One region of the Pseudomonas sp. GW821-FHT10B02 genome, then DNA from elsewhere that is predicted to be linked to it. Evidence: predicted binding sites of a transcription regulator. Region 1 holds the regulator's gene; the other holds the start of a gene.
What was found. The regulator FliA, encoded in region 1, starts transcription of late flagellar genes. The targets are predictions, from matches to a motif close to CTAAAGTTTNNNNNNNNNNNGCCGNTAA.
Positions count from the first base shown of each region.

Region 2: motA (flagellar motor stator protein MotA) is a predicted target of FliA. The motif match lies at 2,481-2,508, and genes of this name have one in related genera.

Region 1 is NZ_JBWKNR010000015.1:42,469-46,263, forward strand. Features, by position in the region: gene AC07OF_RS21395 (chemotaxis protein CheA) at 1-2, opposite strand, end outside; gene AC07OF_RS21400 (protein phosphatase CheZ) at 15-803, opposite strand; gene AC07OF_RS21405 (chemotaxis response regulator CheY) at 823-1,197, opposite strand; gene fliA (RNA polymerase sigma factor FliA) at 1,302-2,042, opposite strand; gene fleN (flagellar synthesis regulator FleN) at 2,039-2,872, opposite strand; gene flhF (flagellar biosynthesis GTPase FlhF) at 2,992-3,795, opposite strand, start outside.
Region 2 is NZ_JBWKNR010000012.1:146,733-150,527, forward strand. Features, by position in the region: gene AC07OF_RS18770 (toll/interleukin-1 receptor domain-containing protein) at 1-480, shown strand, start outside; gene motB (flagellar motor protein MotB) at 547-1,560, opposite strand; gene motA (flagellar motor stator protein MotA) at 1,564-2,415, opposite strand; gene AC07OF_RS18785 (HDOD domain-containing protein) at 2,546-3,795, shown strand, end outside.

The DNA of each region.
Region 1 (3,795 bases):
ATTAAACGTGCTCCCTAAAAACCCAGACTGGACAGCAGATCGTCGACATCGTCCTGACCGGACACAACGTCTTCACGTTTATCGGCATGAATCTGTGGACCTTCACCCCGAGTCGGATGTTTTTCTTGATCTTTTTCAGCGCGCAGCTGCTGGTGGTCATGTTCGATACCGGCAAAGCGGTCGACCTGACTTGCCATCAGCACGAGCTTGAGCAGATTGCTTTCTACTTCGGTGACCAGTGCCGTGACACGTTTGATCACCTGACCGGTCAGGTCCTGATAGTCCTGAGCCAGGAGAATGTCGTTGAGGTGGCCGGCGACCTTGCGGCTGCCTTCCTCACTACGTTCCAGGAAGCGGTCGATGCGGTGCATCAGCTCGCGGAACTCCGGCGCAGCCACTTCACGGCGCAAGAAGCGCTGCCAGTCGGCGCGCAGATCGCGGGCTTCGTCACTCAGCTCGTGGAGGACCGGGGTGCTCTCCTCGACCAGATCCATGGTCCGGTTCGCCGCGCCCTCGGTCAGCTTGACCACATAGGACAGGCGCTCGGTCGCATCGGTGATCTGCGAGACTTCCTCGGCCTGCGGCATTTGCGGATCGATCTGGAAACTGACGATCGCACTGTGCAGCTCACGCGTAAGCTTGCCGACTTCCTGGTACAGGCCACGGTCACGGGTCTGGTTCAGCTGATGGATCAGTTGCACCGCGTCGCCGAATTTGCCCCGCTCGAGACTGTCGACCAGTTCGTGGGCATGCTTCTTCAGTGTCGACTCGAAGCCGTCCAACGATGAATGTGTTTGCTCCATAGCGCCCCCGTGGCGTGTCTTAGCTGTTGACGCGCTCGAAGATCTTCTCGATCTTTTCTTTCAGCACCTGGGCAGTAAACGGCTTGACCACATAGCCGTTGACGCCGGCCTGGGCCGCTTCGATGATCTGCTCGCGCTTGGCTTCGGCAGTTACCATCAGCACCGGCAGGTGCTTGAGGCGCTCGTCGGCACGCACTTTGCGCAGCAGGTCGATACCGGACATGCCCGGCATGTTCCAGTCGGTCACGAGAAAATCGAAATGACCGCTTTCGAGCATCGGCAGCGCCGTGTTGCCGTCATCGGCTTCCTGGGTATTGGTGAAGCCCAGGTCACGCAGCAGGTTCTTGATGATCCGCCGCATCGTCGAAAAGTCGTCGACGATGAGGATTTTCATGTCTTTGTTCAATTAGACCTCCAAGCAGTCTTTAACGCGCTCAGCGCTGAACGCGCATTCAATCAATTCGGGCACTACATTTCGCGACTGCATTGAACCTGCGTTCAACGCGCCCGCCATTCCCCCAGGCGACCACGCAAACGCGCCGCGCACTGGCTGTGCAACTGGCTGACGCGCGACTCGCTGACACCCAGGACCTCACCGATTTCCTTGAGGTTCAGCTCTTCGTCGTAGTACAGCGCCAGGACCAGACGCTCGCGTTCAGGCAGGTTGGCGATGGCATCGGCCAGGGCTGCCTGAAAACGCTCGTCTTCCAGATCGCGCGAAGGCTCGAGCTGGGCACTGGCGCCGTCCTCGTGCAGGCCTTCATGTTCGCCGTCCTGTAACAGGTCGTCGAAACTGAACAGGCGGCTGCCCAGGGTGTCATTCAAAATCCCGTAGTAATCATCGAGACTCAATTGAAGTTCGGCAGCAACCTCGTGATCTTTAGCGTCACGGCCGGTTTTTGCTTCAATTGCACGAATCGCGTCACTGACCATGCGGGTATTGCGGTGGACCGAGCGCGGTGCCCAGTCCCCTTTACGTACTTCGTCAAGCATTGCCCCACGGATACGGATACCGGCGTAGGTCTCGAAACTGGCACCCTTGCTCGCGTCATACTTGTTGCTGACTTCGAGCAGGCCGATCATGCCGGCCTGGATCAGGTCCTCGACCTGGACACTGGCCGGCAAACGCGCCAGCAAGTGATAGGCGATACGCTTGACCAACGGCGCGTAGCGCTCGATCAACTCGTACTGACCATTGCGAGACGCGTTGCTGTACATCCGGTATCCGCTGGCGTTCATAGCACAGGTCCCGCGCTCGTCGGCTGCACCAGGCGCTCGACAAAAAACTCCAGGTGACCACGCGGGTTGGCAGGCAACGGCCAGGTGTCGACCTTCTGGGCAATGGCCTTGAATGCCAGCGCGCACTTGGAACGCGGAAAGGCTTCATAGACCGCTCGCTGCTTTTGCACCGCCTTGCGCACACATTCGTCGTAAGGCACCGCGCCGACGTATTGTAGGGCGACGTCGAGGAAGCGATCAGTGACCTTGGTCAACTTGGCGAACAGGTTGCGCCCTTCCTGCGGGCTTTGCGCCATGTTGGCCAGGACCCGGAAGCGGTTCATGCCGTAATCGCGGTTGAGCAGCTTGATCAGCGCGTAGGCGTCGGTGATCGAGGTCGGCTCGTCGCACACCACCAGCAGCACCTCTTGGGCCGCGCGGACAAAACTGACTACCGAGTCACCAATACCGGCAGCGGTATCGATCACCAGCACATCGAGGTTGTCGCCGATCTCGCTGAAGGCCTGAATCAGACCTGCATGCTGGGCAGGCGCCAGGTGCACCATGCTCTGCGTGCCGGAAGCGGCGGGCACAATGCGCACGCCACCCGGCCCCTGCAGCAGTACATCGCGCAGCTCGCAGCGGCCCTCGATCACGTCGGCCAGGGTGCGCTTGGGCGTCAGGCCGAGCAATACGTCGACGTTGGCCAGGCCCAGGTCGGCATCCAGCAGCATGACCCGACGGCCAAGCTCTGCCAGCGCCAATGACAGGTTCACCGACACATTGGTCTTGCCGACGCCACCTTTGCCGCCAGTCACGGCGATCACCTGTACGGGATGCATGCTACCCATGTTTGTTCATTACCTTGTCTTGCTTAGACCGAGGCCACATGACCGGCTGCGCTTTCAACACCTGAAAAATGCCTGGCAGTCCATCAATGCAGATACTTTGCAACGTCTTCACAATCACCTCAGCCAACACGCTTGCCGGGGCTGTGGTAGAGATCAGCGAACATATCGGCCATCGCCTCTTCGCTGGGCTCGTCCTGCATCTGCACACTCACCGCGCGGCTGACCAGCTGGTGCCGGCGCGGCAGGTGCAGATCGTCAGGAATGCGCGGCCCATCGGTAAGATAGGCCACTGGCAATTCGTGACTGATGGCCAGGCTCAGGACTTCGCCGAGACTGGCCGTTTCATCAAGCTTGGTCAGGATGCACCCGGCCAGCCCGCAGCGCTTGTAGCTGTGATAGGCGGCGGTGAGCACCTGCTTCTGGCTGGTCGTCGCCAGCACCAGATAATTTTTAGACGCAATACCGCGTCCTGCCAGGGTTTCCAGCTGCATGCGCAAGGCCGGATCACTGGCTTGCAGGCCAGCGGTATCGATCAGCACCACGCGCTTGCGCAGCAACGGCTCCAGCGCCTGGGCCAAAGACTGGCCGGGATCGACGTGGGTCACCGAGACATTGAGGATCCGCCCCAGGGTCTTGAGCTGCTCCTGAGCACCGATGCGGAAACTGTCCATGCTCACCAGCGCCAGGTTCTGCGCGCCATACTTGAGCACATAGCGTGCTGCCAGCTTGGCCAGGGTGGTGGTCTTGCCCATGCCCGCCGGCCCGACCATGGCGATCACGCCGCCTTCTTCGATCGGCTCGACTTCCGGCACATCGATACGCCGTGCCAGATGCGCAAGCAGCATGCGCCAGGCATGACGCGGCTCTTCGATGCCGGCAATCTGCGCCAGCAGTTCATGCGCCAGCGGCCCGGACAGACCGAT
Region 2 (3,795 bases), on a different contig from region 1:
CCAGTCGTTATCAGCTATCGCCACCCGCAACGCCTGGATGCCTACATCATCAGCGAACGCCTGAAACTTGAAGGCATTGCTACCCACCTGGATCTGTTCGATGGCGACGCCGGGCAGACCGGCGACGACATCAGCGGCCTGGTCTGTAGCAACATCAGCAGCTGTACGCACCTGATCAGCGTGCTGTCCGAAGAGAACGCCGATACCTGGTGGGTGCCCTTCCAGCTCGGTGCTGCCACCCTCAGCAATCGTCGGGTATCGCTGTTCCAATGTGCAGAGAGCACATTGCCCGACTACCTGGACAAGTGGCCGATCATGAGTTCACGCGAGCACATCGACCTGTTCGTCCTCGCCTACCATGACGAACAGACCTTCAAACGTTCGATCACCAAAGAAGAAGCTGGCGCCGACGCCACCAACCGCCTGAACGCAGGATTCTTTCACGCCGACCTGAAGGCCAAGATCCGCCGCGGTTTCTGAAGCCGCCCATAAAGCACAACGCCCGTGAGCATCGCTGCTCACGGGCGTTGTGATCAGAACCCAGGATTACTCCTTGCTCTCATCCATCTTCAACACACCATCCTCGAAGATGTTCAGCTTCTGGCGCAGCTCGCGCGGCTGCATCGGCTCGGCCTCGGGTGCCGGGGCCGGCACTGCAGGCGCAGGAGCCGGCGCATTGGCGTCTGGAACGGTGCCCTCAGGCGCAGCTGGCTGCTCGCCTTCAAGGGTCCGCTGGGCCTTCTTGGTCAAGACAATGATATCGATGCGCCGGTTGACCGGGTTGAGCGGGTTCGCCCGATCAAACAACGATGACGAGGCGTAACCGACCACCCGGGCAACCTGCGCATCCGGGTAGCCACCGGCAACCAGGGCGCGCCGCGCCGCGTTGGCACGGTTGGCCGACAGTTCCCAGTTGCCGAAGTCACCGGTGCCGGCATACGGCTTGGCATCGGTATGGCCGCTGATACTGATCTTGTTCGGTACCGCCTTGATGGTGTCGGCCATGGCCAGCAGGATATCTTCGAAGTACGGCTGCAAGCGGGCGCTGCCCAGGTCGAACATGGGCCGGTTTTCGGCATCCATGATCTGGATGCGCAGACCATCCTGGGTAATTTCGAAGAGGATCTGGTCCTTGAACTTCTGCAGCTGCGGGTTTTCTTCGACCTTGTTCTGCAATTCCTGCAAGAGCAACTCGAGACGCTCGCGCTCGACCTGCTCGGCCATGCTTTCAACCTTGTCCTGGCCCAGCTGGATACTGGTGTCCGGGGTCGGCTCGGACTTCTCTTCCGGGTTGATGGTCTTTTCCGGGGCAAGCTGTGGCGAGCCCCCCAGGTCAATAACGTAGGGTGTGCCGCTTTCGGAAAAACCGATCGGGTCCTTGAAGTAGCCGGCAATGGCGATCTTCTGCTCCGGCGTGGCCGTCGACAGCAGCCAGAGCACCAGGAAGAACGCCATCATCGCCGTAGCAAAGTCGGCGAAGGCGATCTTCCAGGCGCCACCGTGGTGGCCGTCGCCAAAGCGTTTGACGCGTTTGACGATAATGGGCTGGTTGTTCTCCATGACTCAGCGTCCGCGAACCGCTTGTTCCAGCTCGGCGAAGCTCGGACGGTGGGCCGGAAACAGCACCTTGCGCCCGAATTCCACAGCCAGCGACGGCGGCATGCCGGAAGCCGAGGCTACCAGCGAAGCCTTGATGGCTTCATAGACGTTGAGTTCTTCCCGGGCATCCTGACGCAAGGCGGTGGCCAGCGGGCCAAAGAAACCGTACGCCGCGAGAATACCGAAGAAGGTACCGACCAGCGCCGCACCCACGTGCAGGCCGATGGATTTCTGGTCGCCATCGCCCAGCGAGGCCATGGTCACCACGATCCCCAGTACCGCCGCAACGATACCGAAGCCCGGCATACCGTCGGCGATACCAGTCACGGCATGGGACGGATGATCGAGCTCTTCCTTCATGCTCAGCAGTTCCATGTCGAACAGGCCTTCGAGCTCATGCGGAGCCATGTTGCCGGTGGACATGATGCGCAGGTAGTCGCAGATGAACGCAGTCATGCGTTCATCACCGAGCACAGCGGGGTACTTGGCAAAAATCGGGCTGGAGGCGGCGTCTTCGATATCGGCTTCAATCGCCATCATGCCTTCGCGCCGGCTCTTGTTGAGGATCTCGTAGACCAGCCCGAGCACCTCGATATAGAAGGTATGGGTAAAGCGCGTACCAAACATCTTCAGCGACTTCTTGATTACATGCATGGTCATGTAACCGGGGTTCGCCTGCAGGAACGCACCAAAGGCCGCGCCACCGATGATCAACACCTCGAAGGGCTGAATCAGTGCGGCAATTTTGCCGTGGGATAGAACATATCCGCCGAGCACACTCGCGAATACGACGATGATGCCGATAATTTTAGCCATAGATAGAAAGCACTTACTGTCGTGGTCAGGGTCGTGAGCGGAAGTTAATAAAACTCTTCTTCTACTTATCGGCAGATCTGCGCCAGACTATAGTCAGTCACGGCGAAAAGCCAGTTCGGCCCCCTCCAGCATACCTATTGAATCCATCGTGCCAGATCAAATACCAAAAACACTCGATGCCTGGGTCAAACTACTCGATAGCGTTCGCCTGCCGGTTCCGCTGGCCAGCTACGAACGGGTAAAAGCCACCATTGCCGACAACCGCAGTGCGCTGCGCGATATTGCCGAGGTGATGCAGGACAGCCCGGCGCTGGTGCTCAGCGTCATGCGCGAGGCTAACCATCACACCCAGACCAGCATCGGCGAGCCCGCCGAAAGCCTGGAAGTCGCCCTCAATCGCCTGGGGCTGGCACGCACCTCAGAGCTGTTGGAGCGCTTGCCGGCGCTCCCCGAGGGTGAAATTGCGCCGACCTTGCGCCAATTGCAGCAGGTCAGCCAACACGCCAGCCAGCAGGCCAACGGCCTGTTCGCCAGCCGCCTGGCGCGGCTCTGGCAGGAAATACACTGGGGCAGCCTGTTGTTTCTGTCGCCTTTATGGCCACTGGCCCTGACCTTTCCCAAGCTGCTCGAAGACTGGGAACTGCGCGTGGTGCACAAGGGCGAATCGGCGCCGCAGGTAGAAATGGAGCTGTTCGGGGTACGGCTGCTCAGCTTGTGCCAGGCACTGGCCGAACACTGGCGCCTGCCGGACTGGGTCACGCGCGGCTATCACCTGCTGCAGGAGGAGCGGCGTTTGCTGGCCAAGGCACTGCACATCGCCCGCGACCGGAACAGCCTGCGCCAACAGCAGCGTCTGGACGACAACCCGAACCTGCGCCGCTGGTTCAATCAGCCCGCCAACACCGTACTCTTGGCCAACGGCCTGGCCCTGGCGGCACAAGTCGGCTGGACCAACACGCATGTTCGACGCTGGCAACTGCTTACCAGCCTGTACCTGCAGACCTCACTGGATGATGTGCAACAGCTGGTGCACCAACAAGCGGCCATCAGCGCCCGCCACCATGCCTGTCATGACCTGTTTCACCCGGCCGAAGCCCTGCTCTGGCCCTGGCATCAACGGCGCCTGCACCAGGGTCTGATCGCCCCGCCGCCGCCCTCGGCCCAGGCCCTGGGCACCTGGCGCAAGCTGTGCGCCGAGCTACTGGTCGAGCCCAGCCCGTTCAGCAATGCCCTTCACCTGACGACCCTGGCCCGAGATGCCTTGGTCGCCTGTGGCATGCAGCGGGTCATGCTGCTGATGACCGACAAGACCCTGACGCAGCTGCGGGTTCATCAGATTGCCGGATTGGCGCCAGAAGCGGCTGGCCTGGTTTTGCCTGT